DNA from 2 places in the Carnimonas bestiolae genome. Region 1 is predicted to be linked to the other one. Evidence: predicted binding sites of a transcription regulator. Region 1 holds the regulator's gene; the other holds the start of a gene.
What was found. Region 1 encodes sigma-54, which starts transcription at its own class of promoters, with help from an activator protein. Its sites were predicted from a motif close to TGGCACNNNNNTTGCTNT; they were not measured.

Region 1 (7,652 bases):
GTCGGGCGCTTCGCCGTCGGCCCATTCACCGGATTCGTAGTCGTAGTCGATCTCGTTGCCGTGCTCGTCGGTACGGCGGTACCACTCCGTCACTTTCTCGGAGGTGGAGTCGAAATCGGCACCGGCACCGCGTCCTTGTTCAGCGGGGGTGACTACCAGCTCGAAGTCGTCGCCGTGTTCCTCCAGCCCTTTGATCACCGCATTTTGCATCGCCTTGTTGGCGTACTTGAGGCGGATGGCCGCAGGATCGGTGGCCAGATCGCGCAGGAAGGCAACAGCGACGCCAATCAATACCACCGAAAACGGCAGCGCCACTAGAATGGTCAGGTTTTGCAGGCCAGTCAGCGCGGTTTCGCCGCCAACCAGCAGCATGACCACTGCGATGCCCATCATGCACAGTCCCCAGAACACCACGGTCAGCTTGCTGGGAGCAGGGTTGCCGCGCTCGGACAGCGTGCCCATTACCATCGATGCCGAGTCGGCTGAGGTGATAAAGAATACCGCCAGCACGAAAATCAGAATAAAAGGTGTAATGCTGCTCAAGGGCAACTGATTGAACAGTGCGAACAGCACGTGTTCGCTTGAGGCGTTGCCGTCGAAGCCGCTAATGCCGAGCTGACTGAAGATGATCGAGGTACCGCCGAACACGGTAAAGGCCAAAATCAGAATGAACGTCGGTGCGAGGGTAGTGGCTACCGCGAATTCACGAATGGTTCTGCCGCGCGAGATGCGTGCGATAAACATGCCCACAAAGGGCGTCCAGGCAATCCACCAGGCCCAGTAGAACGAGGTCCAGATGGCCTGGAATTGCACGGTGTCTTCACCCCACGAAAGGCCGCGGCTGGCCATATCGACCAGGCTGTCGAGGTAGGTAAGAATGCCGGCAGGAATCAGGTTGAGCAGAAACAGCGTAGGGCCGGTAATAAACACGAATACAATCAGGCCCAAGGTCAGCGAGATATTCAGGTTCGACAGGTAGCGAATGCCGCGGCCCACGCCTGATATCGCGCTAGTAATAAAGCACAGCGTGAGAACGGTAATGATCACGATCAGAATGGTGTTACTGATCTTGCCTGCGCCCGAGACGATCTCGATGCCCTGACTGATCTGGATCGCTGACAGCCCCAGCGTCGCAGCGGTGCCAAACAGCGTCGCAATGATCGCCATCATGTCGATCACCTTACCGGCCGCACCCTCGGTGTGATGCTGACCGAATAGCGGGCGGAACAGCGAGCTTACCAGCGATACACGTCCACGGCGGTAGGTGCTGTAGGCAAGCGCGCCACCAATCATGGCGTATAGCCCCCAGATCGACATTCCCCAATGGAAGTGCGACTGCGCCATGGCATGGTGGATGGCCGCAGGCGTTTGCGCCGCTACCGTATGAGGCGGTGGCGTCAGGTAATAGCTGAGCGGCTCTGATGGCCCGAAGAAGAAAATGCCCACACCGATACCGGCCCCGAACATCATCGCAATCCAAGCGAAGCGGCTGAACTCGGGCTCTTCATCGTCCTTGCCCAGCTTGATGTTGCCAAAGCGCGAGCAGGCCAGATACGCCATGACCGATAGGCCAAGGATCATTACCAGATTGAGCAGCCAGCCCAGATCGCGAATGGCCCACTTGAACATGCTGGAAGACACTTCACCGACCGAGTTGGGAGCGATAACGCCCCAACTGATAAAGGCCAGCATCAACAGCGCGGTAAGCGCGAACACCACTTTATCGAGGCGGAAGATATTACGCTGATCTTCAACGCTCAGCCCTGGCATCAGGCCCGGGTGCATATCATGCGGATAAAGGTTTTCTTCAGCAGTGGCTGAAGCGTCGGTGGTGGCGGTCGACGATGAGTGAGAGGAGGGTATGCCGGGCTCGTTTTCGCGGGAGGGCATCTGAATCCTTTGCTGGCTGATGGGTCGATGAGAGGGGCTGAGCTACGCATGGGAATAGCGTGCCAGTCTTCCCTGACAAGGGCGAATCTGCATGGACCCGGCTGATAGTAGGGGCAGCAGTCGGGTCGCACAAGCGTTTAAGGGTTCTATTATAGCGATATTAGGGCGCGAGGTGGGGGCCGCTGCTGCGCTGACCGTCAATTTGCTGCTGTAGCTCCAGCTGGCGATGACGCAGTCGCACCGAAGGATATTCGTTGGCGAAATGGTGCGCGAGCTGTTCTACCAGATAAACCGAACGGTGCTGCCCGCCGGTACAACCCACCGCCACGGTGAAGTAGCTGCGATGGGTAGAAAGGTAGCGTGGCAGCCAATGTTCCAGCCAGCGGCAAATGTCGTCGAACATTTCCTGCACTTCTTCCGACGCCGCCAAAAACTGCTGTACATCGGCATCACGACCGGTGGAGTCGCGCAGCGCTGGCTCCCAGTAGGGGTTAGGCAAGCAGCGAGCGTCGAATACCATGTCGGCATCGCGGGGAACGCCATGCTTGAAGCCGAAGGATTCGAAGCTGAGCGTGAGATGCGTTGAGGTATGGCGCGCGACCTGTTCGGCAATGCGTCCCCGTAGTTCGTGTACGGAAGTGGTCGATGTATCGATGACCAAATCCGCCATGTCACGCACCGGACTAAGATAGTGCTGCTCGGTTTCGATCGCCTCATCGAGCGTCATCTCGCTGTCACGGGTAAGCGGATGGCGGCGTCGAGTGGCGGAATAGCGCTCGAGCAACTGGTCGGAGTCGGCGGTGATGTACACCACCTGAATATCGATATCGCGGGGCTTCAGCAGTTCTATCAGTTCCGGCAGGCGGACCAGTGCGTTAGCGATATTGCGGGCATCGATGCTGACCGCCACCTTGTGGCGTGCCGGTGTTTGCGTTTCGAGTTCTTCGATCAACGCCCCCAGCAGCATGGCCGGTAAGTTGTCGATGGCATAAAAACCGAGATCCTCCAGCGCCTGCAGGGCAATTGACTTACCCGACCCTGAACGGCCGCTGATGATCACTAGTTGCATCATTCCAAGGATATCCTTGTATCGAGGCTTAAGGCTGTCGCCCGTACCGCACACGGCGGTGTGATAACACGTTGGTGCGACGGGCAGCGCCCATCATGCCATCTGAATACATCAGTAAAATGACGATTATGGGGAATTCTTAGGAATATTTTATTCCATGCGTCATTGGCTACGCAGATGAGCATGGTAAATGATGCTGGAAAGCGCCACTCGCCGTAAAGGTGGGGCGGGCGGCGCTATCACTGTGTGGAAACCCGCTGCCGCCGCTATGGTTGTTCTAGCGTGCAGCGGGCCTTTGTCGGGTGCGTTTAAACGCCAGCGGTGCCGGTACCTTTGGCGCGCGCCTGCGTCTTCTCTTTATGTTTGAGCAACTGGCGGTCGAGCTTGTCGGCCAGCGCATCGATGGCGGCATACATATCGTCGCTCTCGGCATTACCGTGCAGCTCTGCGCCGGCGATCTTTAGCGTGCTGGCGGCCTGCTTGCGCTCCTTCTCTACCGACAGCGTTACCTGTACCTGAGTAATGTTGTCGTAGTGGCGCGTTAGCCGTGTCAGTTTCTGATTCACATAGTCACGCAACGAATCGGTCAGTTCGATGTGGTGTCCGGTAATGTTCAGCGGCATGGCATGCCTCCTTGAGTCAGAATGATGACACTTCGAGTGTAGCCTTTTTGATTGACGAACCAAATAGATAACTGAGGGGAAATCAACGTTATGCAGAGAGCGATGAGAGCGCGGGGCTTGCGGCCTGAGTAGCGCTGGCCGCGGGGGTGCCGCCAGCAGCCCTTGGCACGGCCAAGGCTAGGTTAGCCCAGGCGCTTGCGCTCACTGGAAGGAGGGATGCCCATGGCTTCGCGGTATTTAGCGATGGTGCGGCGGGCGACGACCATGCCCTGATCGGCCAGCGCTGTGACCAGTTTCGCATCGGAGAGCGGGCGACGAGCGGGTTCTTCGCTGATCAGCTTTTTGATACGTGCACGGATAGCGGTACTGGCGTGACTATCGCCTTCCTTGCCCACCTGGCTAGAGAAGAAGTACTTCAGTTCGAACACGCCGCGCGGAGTGTGAATATATTTATTGGTAGTCACGCGCGAAATGGTCGATTCGTGCATTTCCACCGCTTCCGCGATGTCAGCTAGCACCAGTGGACGCATACCTTCCTCGCCGCGTGCGATGAAGTCGCGCTGACGCTGCATGATTTCGCAGCCCACGGTAAGCAAGGTTCGGTTGCGGCTCGAGAGACTCTTCAGCAGCCAGCGCGCTTCCTGTAGATGCTGCTTCAGGAAGGTGTTGTCGGCGCTTTTGTCGGCCCTTTTTATCAGGCTGGCGTAGTCGGGCTGAATACGTACGCGCGGCAGTGCTTCAGGATTCAGTTCGACCTGCCAGCCGCGCTGATGGTGATAACGCAGGGTCAGGTCGGGGATCACATAGGAAGACTGCGCACTCGCGTACTGATGGCCCGGATGGGGCGTTAGCGCACGCACCATCGCAATCACCTGATCGAGCTCCGGCGCGCTGAGATTCAGCCGACGTTGCAACAACTTGGTATCACAGGCCGCCAGCGCGTCCAGAAACTGGCGCACCAATCGGCGTGCTTGTGCCAGCAACGGCGTTTGCGGCGGCAACAGATCGAGCTGTAGCAGCAGACATTCCTGCAGATTGCGCGCAAATACCCCGGCGGGGTCAAGCTGCTGAAGGCGTGCCAGTACCTGTTCAGGCAGGGCGCGCTGATGCTCGTCAAGCGATACCACGTCACTGACGTCGTTAGGGTCGATGCGCAGATAGCCGTTTTCATCGAGCCCATCCAGATACACTTCGGCGATTTGCTGCTCAAGCGGGGAAAAATCGAGCAGCGATAGCTGCCACGCAAGGTGATCGACCAGACTCTCGCTGCTGCTGTCACGCTCGAAGTCGGCGGTTTCAGCGCCGCGCGACATCGACGAAAAATCGCCGAGACTGGCGTCCTGAAAGGTGTCGCTCCACTCATTGTCGAGCGTCAGCTCTTCAGGAATAGCATCGCTCCAGCTATCGTCGTCGGTTGCCTCAGGCTCGCTGGGCTCATCACCGAACTCTTCCTCAATGTCCAGCATCGGGTTGCTCTCCAACGCCGTTTGAATCTCCTGACGGAGTTCCAGCGTGGAAAGCTGCAATAGCTGAATAGCCTGCTGCAGCTGCGGCGTCATCGTTAGATGTGCGCCGGTGCGCAGTTGGAGGGAGGATTTCATCATCGGGAGAACCAGCGTTGTTCGTTCAGCAATGCCGTGCGCTGCAGAAGGTACAGCGCTACCGGTATTGATAACGCTACCTTTAGTGGGGCGCGTTGCGCAATAGCTGGTAGTAAATGATTAGCAATCCGCGTGCCATGTCGCAAGAAAGGTAACGCAGTGAGGGGGGTAGTATCAGGATGTTGCTAGCGCGGTGCGCCCGATCGGACATCGAAGCCGAGGCGCACCGTTGATTTGCAGAGCACGCCTTAGAGGCGGAAGTCCTGGCCTAGATAGATATCGCGAACGTGCTGGTTGGCCAAAATGCTGTGTGCATCACCCTCGGCGATAATCCGGCCCTCGCCGACAATGTAGGCGTTGTCGCAGATATCGAGAGTTTCGCGCACGTTGTGGTCGGTGATCAATACGCCGATGTTACGATCGCGCAGCTGGCGAACAATGCCTTTGATTTCGTTTACCGAAATGGGGTCGACCCCAGCGAAAGGCTCATCAAGCAGGACGAACGAGGGTTCGGTAGCCAGCGCGCGCGCAATCTCGACGCGGCGCCGCTCGCCGCCCGATAGGCTCATGCCCTTGTTGTCGCGGATGTGCTCGATGCTGAACTCGGAGAGCAGCTGATCGAGGCGCTGGCGCTGCTGCTGGCGGTCAAGATCCTTGCGTGTTTCAAGAATCGCCAAAATGTTATCGGCCACCGTCAGTTTGCGGAAGATCGAGGCTTCCTGCGGCAGATAGCCAATCCCTGCCCGCGAGCGCACGTGCATGGGGGCGTTGCTCAAATCGACATCGTCGATGCCAACCTTGCCTGCGTCCGCCTGAATCAGCCCCACGATCATGTAGAAGGAAGTGGTCTTGCCGGCACCATTAGGGCCCAGCAGTCCGACTACCTGTCCTTGGTCGATACTGACACTGATGTCCTGAACCACGCGGCGTTTTTTGAAGCTTTTCACCAAGTGGGTGGCGTGCAATGTTTTCATCAATCAGAGACTCCGCAATGCTCTAGCGCATTACTGCTGGTTTTTTTTCGGAGTGATGGTCATGTTGACGCGCCCTCCGGATGTGCTTTGCTGAGCGTCGCCCTTGGCGTTACCGCCGCCATTGGCGTTTACCTTACGTGAGTCGATGTAGTACTCCACGTAAGCACCGTGGAAGGTGTCGTTGCCGCGGTGCAGCTCAGCATTGCCCTGCATCACCATTTTGCGCTGGGGAATCAGATAGGTGATGGTCGAGGCCCAGCCGTGCATCTCTGGATCAGTTTGGGTCGCATCCTGCTTTATAAAGGCGCGCTTACCGCTGCTGCCGGTCGCCTTGGCGCGCGAGGCTTCACCGGTCTTGTTATCGCGATAAAGGTCGAGTCGCTGGGAATCGAGGGTCAGGTTGCCCTGGGTCACATGCACCGCGCCGGTATAGGTAGCAGTGCCTGCGCGGTCGTCAACGCTCAGGGTACTGGCCGACACATTGATTGGCTGGCTAGAGGTACTGGCCTGAGCGAGCGCCTGCGGTGCACAGATCACGCTGCCGAGCAGAGCACCGGCGGTGAGGACGGGAGCGATACGCCTTGTCAGGGTCATGGCCGAAAATCCTTGCGATAAGTCACGTAAAAAGGTCGATGTGCTGCTGGCAGTGGGGCGGTAAAGCAAACGCCGCAATGGTTGGACGTGGCGATAAACGCGCTCCCTAATGCCTGAAATTAGTGCCGATTAATGTTGCGGCATGAAGGTGCTGCTGATATTGCCTTCCAGCAGAGCGCGGCTGGTATCTGTCCAGGCCTGGAAGCGATTGCCACGGGTTTTCTGCTCACCCTGGAAGAAGTTCGATTCGCTATCGCTCCAGATACGCCCCTGCTCGCGGTTGTAATTGAGCGTATCAGTCGTCAATCTCCACTGCTGCTCGGGCTCGGTCACCTGAGCATTGCCTTTCAGCACCACGTGATCGTTGCCCTGCCGGACGATACCGGTGTCTCCGGTAGCATGCCAGTGGCGGTTATTACTATCGAGCATGGCGAGTTTGGGCGTTTCAGCAATGCTTTCGTCGGCCTGTGAGAAGTTGCTGATTTTGGGTGACTCAAGGGTCTGATAGGGCCGCCCCTGATCGTCGTAGCGAGTATAGACGACCTGCTCAAGGTACTGATCAGGCGTGCCGTGATCACCCTCTGGAATCGGCGAGTGCTGAGAGACAAGGTTAGAGCGTTGGTCGATCAGCGCAAGAAAGGCGCCTGCTATCAACAGCAGCAGCACGATCCCGATTCGGTATGCGTTTTGCTTTAACCACGCCATAGGTCGCTCATTCCTCGGTTCATACGATAGAGTGCGTTGCCGGTTTTGATATGGCTGGCACGCCAAGGTTCATTGTGGGTGCCGTTCATGGATGCCAAGTATAGGGCATATCGCTTAGCGAGTGGTGGTCGCGGTGGCGAGAAATCCTTCCACAATACCTCCCCAGTGGCCTTGTGCGGTGAGCAATAGTTCGCTC
Region 2 (7,652 bases), on a different contig from region 1:
GCGCGGCTCTAACACCCTCGCCGTCAACGCCTTCGGGAATATAAACACCGATCACATTATTCATGCGGTGAGCGCTGTCGCCGAACACCTTCAGCCCCAACCCTTGCACGCCAGCCAGCATGGCACCGCCGAATCGCTGGTGACGCGCCACTGCATTGTCCATCCCTTCGCTCGCCAGAATACGCGCGCACTCGTGCGCAGCGTAGAGCATGCTGGTCGCTTCGGTGTGGTGATTGAGACGTTTGTCACTCCAGTAGTCCAGCACCATCGCCAGATCGAAGTAGTTGGAGCGAATGCGCTCTGCGGCGCCTAGCTCATCGCCGGCCCCTGCAAGCCCTGCTTCCACGCTAGAGCGACGGCGGACGGCCTCAACCGCACGCGGGGAAAGGGAAATGGGCGAGCTACCGGCGGGGCCCGCCAGACACTTCTGCAAGCCAGCGGTTGCAACGTCTACCTGCCACTTGTCCATGGCGAAGGTGTTGCCTGCCAACGATGCCGTCACGTCGGTATAGAACAGCACGCCATAGCGCTGACAGATGTCGCCGATATCTTCGAGCGGCTGACACATCGTAGTCGAAGTATCACCATGCACCATCGCCAGCAGCGCAGGCTGGCACTCCTTGATGGCCGCTTCGATCTGCTCTGCAGTAAAGACGCTGCCCCACTCGATCTCGCGCGTAATCACCGTGGCCTGACAGCGCTCGGCAATCTCTTTCAGCAAGTGGCCAAAGCGGCCAAAAATCGGTACCAGCACCTTATCGCCGGGACGAATCAGCGACACCAATGCCGCCTCGATACCGGCTCTGGAGGTGCCGTCAATCAGCAGCGTGGCGTCATTGCGGGTAGCGAATACATCGCGGTACAGCGCCATGGTGTCGTTCATGTAGCCGGTCATGACGGGATCATATTGACCGATCAGCGGTGCGGACATGGCACGCAGTACGCGAGGGTCAGCATTGATGGGACCGGGCCCCATCAGCAGGCGGTGCGGCGGGTTAACGGCGGTGGAAGTCACTGGACGTTGGCTCCAAAGCTGGGCGAATGGCGGACACTTTTATGATTGGTTTTGTTTCAATATATACACCCAAGAAACATTTGTTTCAAACCGCCCGTTCTTACGATGTCGTTTAGCCTGTTCCAGCGGCACCATTCACCGACGCTGAGTGATCAGGCAGGGACGGCGGTGGCAGCAATACAAACCGCGCGAAGCCCTTCGTTAATGTCAGCATTGCCATCTTGCGACGGCTTACGCCTTGAATTTACTTCTGCCCAACCAGAAATACATCTGATAAGGCATTGAATGAAAGGAACATAATATGGCTACCCAATACAGCACCCAGGCGTGGCACTGGCAGCATGGCTCTACGCCTGCGAACCTAACGCTGCAACAGCTCGAGATACCGGCGCTGGAGGCCGATCAGGTGCTGGTGGAAAACGCCTACATCGGGCTGAATCCAGTGGATTGGAAAGTGCTGGAAACGCCCGAAGCACTGGGCGCTACCACAGACATGGTGCCGGGGCTGGATGGCGCAGGCACGATTGTGGCGGTCGGTGACCACGTGGACAGCAGTTTGGTTGGTCGTCGCGTGGCCTACCACACCAGCCTTGGCAGCAAAATCGGCAGTTTCTCCCAGCTAACCCCCGTGGATGCTCGCGCCACCATTGCCGTGCCCGATGAACTTGGACTGGATGTCGCGGCAGGTTTGCCCTGCACGGCGCTCACCGCATGGAACGCGCTGGATAAGCTGCCCAAGCGCGAAGGTGCCAAACTACTGATTGCCGGTGCCGGCGGCGGCGTTGGTCGCTATCTGGTACAGATAGCCGCTGCCAACGGTTATAACGTCACCACCCTGAGCCATCCGCGCCACTGGCAGCGACTCAAGCAGCACGGGGCTTCCACTACCCTGGAATCACTGCGTGAAGGCGAACAGTGGCAAGGAGATCGCGACTACTACGCCGCCGTCGATGCAGTTTCTCCAGAAAACGCCCGTGCGCTCACTGATGCGCTCGGTGCCAATGGGCATATTGTGACCATTCTCGGACGCCTGCCCGACTGGCCCAGCGCCCCCTTCGGGCGCTGCATTTCCATGCACGAAGTCGCACTGGGCGCGCTGCATGTTCATGGCAGCGACGCTGACTGGCAGCGCCTAAGCGCGGCCGGCCAGCAGCTGCTCAACGACATCAGCGCGCAGCGCATCGAGCCAGAGCCGCTGGTAATCGATGAGTTCGCCAACCTGCCGGTTCATCTTGAGGCGCTGAAAAACCGCGACTTCAGCGGCAAGGCACTGATTAAGGTGTAGTCCGAGTTCTGGACGCAAACTGCGCTGGCACATTAACGGATTAACAGCGCTAAGTGTTCTCTATCACCGCCATGACGCATTACGCCGCCATGGCGGTGATTTTTATGGCGTAGCGCCCGAGCCCAGTCTCATTCTGACGACTCACACGCGCTCCGCTCCCGAGCGGTTTGGCAGCGCGCGTCTTTCGCCGGACCGAACAATGGACAGGTGCAGCCACAGCAGCGCTAGCAGAGTAATCACGAATACCAGCATGAAGCAGCTTTGCCAGATCCCCATCAGCGAATTGAGCAAGCCGAACACAATGGGCAGGAAGAAACCGCCCAGACCGCCTACCATACCGACAATGCCGCCTACGGTGCCGACGCTTTCCGGGTAGTGTGCAGGGATATATTTGAAGACAGCGGCCATTCCCATCGACATGAAACAAGCCAGCACAAACAGCAGCACCAGCATCGGTATCAGCCCCATCGTCAGAGAGAAATCGATCGGGCCATCGACGCCCTGGATGCGGTAGCTGATCGGTGGGTAGCTCAACAGGAAGGCGCATACCAAACTGACGGACAGCGTCAGATACATCATCACGCGTGCGCCATAACGGTCGGAAAACCAGCCACCGATACCACGCCCTAAAGAGCCTGGAAGGGTGAATAACAGGGTAAGCAGTGAGGCGTTGGTCAATGACAGGCCGTAAATATTCATTAGCACCTGCGGCAGCCACAACGTGAGCGCGACAAAAGCCCCAAAGTTAACGAAGTAGAAAAACGAGAAGCGCCAGACGCGCAGGTCACGCAAAGGCGCCAAGCGTTCAGCGATAGTGGCCGAGACACCTTGATTACTGGGTGGATCGCGATCGATAGCGATAAATAGAATGCCCATCACGAGCAGACCTAACGCATAGATTTCTATCGTGCCGCGCCATCCAATCGCGTCTTGCAGCAGCGGACCCGCCAAATTATTCACTGCTGTACCGATCATCCCCATACCAAAGATGCCCAGCGCGGTGCCCTGCTCCTTCTTGTCGAACCATGACGACACGTGAGCAACGCCAACGGCGAAAGAGCCTCCGGCCAAGCCCAGCCCCAAGGCGATTAGCAGTAGCACGATATAGCTGGTGGTAAACAGCAGCAGATACACGAATACCGCACTGACCATTAGCGTAATGCTCATTATCAAGCGACCGCCAAAGCGCTCGGTAAGCATGCCGAGAAACGGACGGCTTACCGAGCCTGCCAGCACCGGGATAGCGATGAGAAAAGAGAGCTGAGAGGGGGTAAGTCCTAATTCCAGCTTCAGACTAACTCCCACGATCGATAGCAGCGTCCAAGCCGCAAAACATAGCGCAAAGGCCAGTGTAGAGAGCCATAGCGCTATAAAAGCCCGCGGGGGGTGATTGCCTTTGGCCATATCTTCCTCTTTTGTTATTGGATTTCACGATCAATGACATGCTGGCGTTGGTAACGCGATTATTTACCTACTAAATGTAGGGGTATTGGGCATCAGTTCGGCACAACAACGCTAACCTCGAGCATTCCGATTAGAAATCAGCGCGTTATAGACGGATGTTGGTTGCGTCGGGGCAATGTCGAAGCGAAGCTCGCCTTCGGACAGCGATAGTCAGCTCGCTCAGGTTAGCGTCAGGGCAACACCTCACCTATCAGCGCTAAACCAGGCACCTCAGCAGGACAACGTAACCGCGATATTTTGGCGCTTGCCGAACAGGGGCTGTGGGACCACGTTATTAGAGTTGTTAGTCCGCGCCCATTGTTGATAACGAGCCAAGGGCGAGTGATCCGAACGATCAACGCCGCCCTGGCCAAGAGACGACCATGCCGATAGCCGTTAAGAAGCATCGACATATCCCGAACTCTTAATTACATCTGAATATATCAAATTTCATGCTGCCGAACCGCCTGTTCGGCGGCATCTGCAGCAAAGATGAACGTATTTGCTAGATTCGCTTTTTTAATTCAACGGCTTATAGCTAATTCTCTCACAAATCACGCTGCTCTTTACCGCCATATCACCATTGAAACTTTCCTAAGCTCCTCTCTTTTATTTCATCTCTTCAGATAAATTCAAGCCTCAACCATTCATCCGTTAGGCCATTCCCTTGCTGCGAGCCCGAAGTAGCCCGCTAGACTAGCGCTTCTTCGGGCCCGAAGAATTCGTACTGAGCCTGATCTTCAGGCACCCCAAGCGCTTTCAGCGCGTTTTTGATAAACGCCATAAAGGGCGCTGGACCAAGGAAATAGACATCGACATCGCGGTCGGCGGGAAGCCATGCGCTTAGCTGCTCCTCAGTGGGGCGGCCGATTGCATCGGGCTGCGGTAGCTCGCTGGGCTGGCTGTGTTCGTACACCACGTGCAACTGGAAGTTGGCGTAGCGATCACGCCACTCCTCAAGCGTACGACGGAAGGCATCAGCGCTGGCGTTACGGGCGTAGTGGATGAACACGATATCGCGCTGACCGCGCTGTAGTTCGGCTTCTGCCATGCTCAGAGTAGGCGTGATACCAACGCCGCCACTGATGAATACCAAGGGGCGCTGAGCGTCATTGAGTACGAACTCGCCTGCCGGCGGGAACAGATCAAGCGTGTCGCCTTCACCGATGTGATCGTGAAGGAAATTGGACACCGCGCCCTGCCCTTCTCGCTTGATGCTCACGCGCAGGTTAGTGCCGTTGGGCGCCGATGAAATCGAATAGTTACGGCGGGACTCCTTGCCATCGATCACTACTCGCAGGCCGATAAACTGCCCTGGCTGGAAATCGATGATCGGCTTACCGTCCACCGGCTCGAGATAGAACGAAGTAATTTCGTCGCTTTCAGGCACCTTGCGCACTACTCGGAAGGCGCGATCACCCCGCCAGCCACCGGGCGCAGCCGCAAGCGCATCATACTGCTGCGCTTCAAGCCCGATAAGGATATCCGCCAACTGCTGATAGGCGGCTCCCCACGCCTCGATAACCTCATCGGTAGCTATCTCTTCTCCCAGCACGTCACGAATTGCCTGCAGCAAGCAGCTGCCAACAATAGGATAATGTTCTGGAAGCACCTGTAGCGCCACGTGCTTGCTTACGATGGTGCTCACCAAATGGGCATCCAGTTGCTCAAGATGATCGATATTTTTAGCGTACTGCAGCACTGCATTAGCCAAAGCGCGCGGCTGACGACCAGTGGCCTGGTTGGTTTGATTGAACAGCGGACGTACCTCGGGGTACCCCTCGAGCATGATGTGGTAAAAATGCGTGGCAAGCGTTTCGCCGCCGCTTTCGAGCAGCGGCACGGTGGACGCGATGATATTGCGCTGTTGCTGAGTCAACATGTTGGGTCTCCAATGAATAGAATCACGTTAGACAGAGCATGTTGCGTGCCAACTTTAAAAACTATATAAATCAATGAATTAAAAACACGACTATGTCAAAACGACATGTCAAAAAGACTCTTTTCGATATGACTTCAGTCAATAGGACCCAACACCAGCAATTGCTGCGCCAGCTCACGCCGCTACTTACCGACCTGAGCAGGGAGATGCCATTGCGCACGCGTTATCAGCGCTTGCTCGACGTGCTCAAGCAGGTGATTCCCTGTGAAGCAGCGGCGCTGCTGAAACTGGATGGCGAGACCTTGCAACCAATCGCAATAGATGGACTTGGCAAGGACACGCTGGGGCGGCGATTCGAGATCGCGCATCATCCAAGGCTTGCGCGCATCATCCGCGCCGAGGGCGCCTATTTGTTTCCGCCGGACTGCCCTCTGCCTGATCCTTACGACGGGCTCATCGACATGCAGCAAGGGCTAGTACACGACTGCATGGGCTGTGCCATCTACATCGATGACACGCTGTGGGGCGCGCTAACGATGGATTCACTCGAGGTCGGCAGTTTTTCAGCGTCGGATTTACCGGTGCTGGAAGCCTTCGCCTCGCTGGCGGCGGCCTCTATTTCGACAGCGCTGCATTTCGATGCTATTCGTCATCGTGCCAACGATCAGCAGCGCCGTGCCGAGGCCTATCGGCTGCAAGCCCACGATGCTGCGGGGCCTGTGCTCGATGGGCAAAGCAACGCCTTCCGCACGCTGCAAAAAAACATCGACCTGGTGGCCTCCAGCGACATGCCGGTGCTCATTACCGGCGAGTCCGGAGTTGGCAAGGAACTGGTCGCACGCGCGCTGCACGAGCGCTCACTGCGTGCCGATCAGCCGTTGGTCAGCCTCAACTGTGCCGCGTTGTCAGAGAACCTGATTGAGAGCGAACTGTTTGGTCATGTGCGCGGCGCTTTCTCGGGCGCCACTCAGGATCGCCCCGGCAAATTCCAGATGGCGAATAACGGTACGCTGCTGCTGGATGAAATTGGCGAGCTACCGTTAAGCGCTCAGGCCAAACTGCTGCGCGTGTTGCAGGAGGGCGAGCTACAGCGGGTGGGCTCGGACCGCGATCATCGTGTCGATGTGCGTATTTTGGCCGCTACCAACCGGAGTCTCGACGACGAGGTGAAAGCGGGACGCTTCCGCATGGATCTTTATCACCGCTTGAGCGTCTTCCCGCTGCATGTCCCGTCGCTGCGGGAACGCTGCGACGACATCTTGCCCTTGGCCGGCACCTTTGCGGAGGAGAACCGCACCCGTATGGCGCTACGAGCGCTGCGGTTTTCACCCGCCGCCCAACAGGCGCTGATCGACTACCCATGGCCTGGCAACGTGCGCGAACTTGAGCACAGCATTGCGCGTGCCGCCCTGATGGCAAGAAGCCATGCCGACAACAGCGGCGTGGTGACCATTACCGAGCGTGATCTCGGGCTACTGACTTCCCCCGCTACGCCAGATACTTCGCCATCACCGCAGAGCGAACCCCAGCAGACGCGCGGGCTACGTGATGCCGTCGACGACTTCCAGCGCCATCAGATTAGTCTTGCCATCGCACATGCCAACGGTAATATCTCCGCGGCAGCGCGGGCGTTGGCTGTGGATCGCGCTAATCTGGTACGTCTGGCAGGGCGTCTGGGCATTGCGCTGCCGGGCAAGAAGCGAGCGCCGGACAAATAATCGATGGCGGTCGCTGAAGTGCCTTCCGTCGCTTTAGCATTAACGTCCTCCGCTATCAGTGCCCCGCCTCTCTCGCTATTCACCGCTCGGACATTGCGATGTGTTCGCAATGACTATCGAGTAGGAAAGCGCTACCTCTCGTCCATAGCTGGCTCGCTGATAGCAACACCTTGGTTCGACCCCGACCACCTTCCCGATAGCGGCATTTCGCCCAGCCCGCAACGCGCCCATGCGCGTTATCAGCACGTCCTGACGTTCTTGCCACGCCTTCGCACACGCATGCCGCCGCATTCTACGCGGCCTCCCGTG

Region 2: a site for sigma-54 is predicted at 5,659-5,676, ahead of hmpA (NO-inducible flavohemoprotein). Genes of this name have one in related genera too.

Annotation. Positions count from the first base shown of each region.
Region 1 covers NZ_JBPCZK010000001.1:648,814-656,465, reverse strand. Annotated here, with positions in the region: gene R84865_RS03080 (BCCT family transporter) at 1-1,890, opposite strand, end outside; gene rapZ (RNase adapter RapZ) at 2,051-2,959, opposite strand; gene hpf (ribosome hibernation-promoting factor, HPF/YfiA family) at 3,268-3,582, opposite strand; gene R84865_RS03065 (RNA polymerase factor sigma-54) at 3,765-5,186, opposite strand; gene lptB (LPS export ABC transporter ATP-binding protein) at 5,432-6,157, opposite strand; gene lptA (lipopolysaccharide transport periplasmic protein LptA) at 6,188-6,751, opposite strand; gene lptC (LPS export ABC transporter periplasmic protein LptC) at 6,881-7,456, opposite strand; gene R84865_RS03045 (KdsC family phosphatase) at 7,571-7,652, opposite strand, start outside.
Region 2 covers NZ_JBPCZK010000005.1:67,078-74,729, reverse strand. Annotated here, with positions in the region: gene R84865_RS07775 (pyridoxal-phosphate-dependent aminotransferase family protein) at 1-1,015, opposite strand, end outside; gene R84865_RS07770 (alcohol dehydrogenase catalytic domain-containing protein) at 1,317-2,300, shown strand; gene R84865_RS07765 (MFS transporter) at 2,442-3,704, opposite strand; gene hmpA (NO-inducible flavohemoprotein) at 4,435-5,625, opposite strand; gene norR (nitric oxide reductase transcriptional regulator NorR) at 5,754-7,343, shown strand.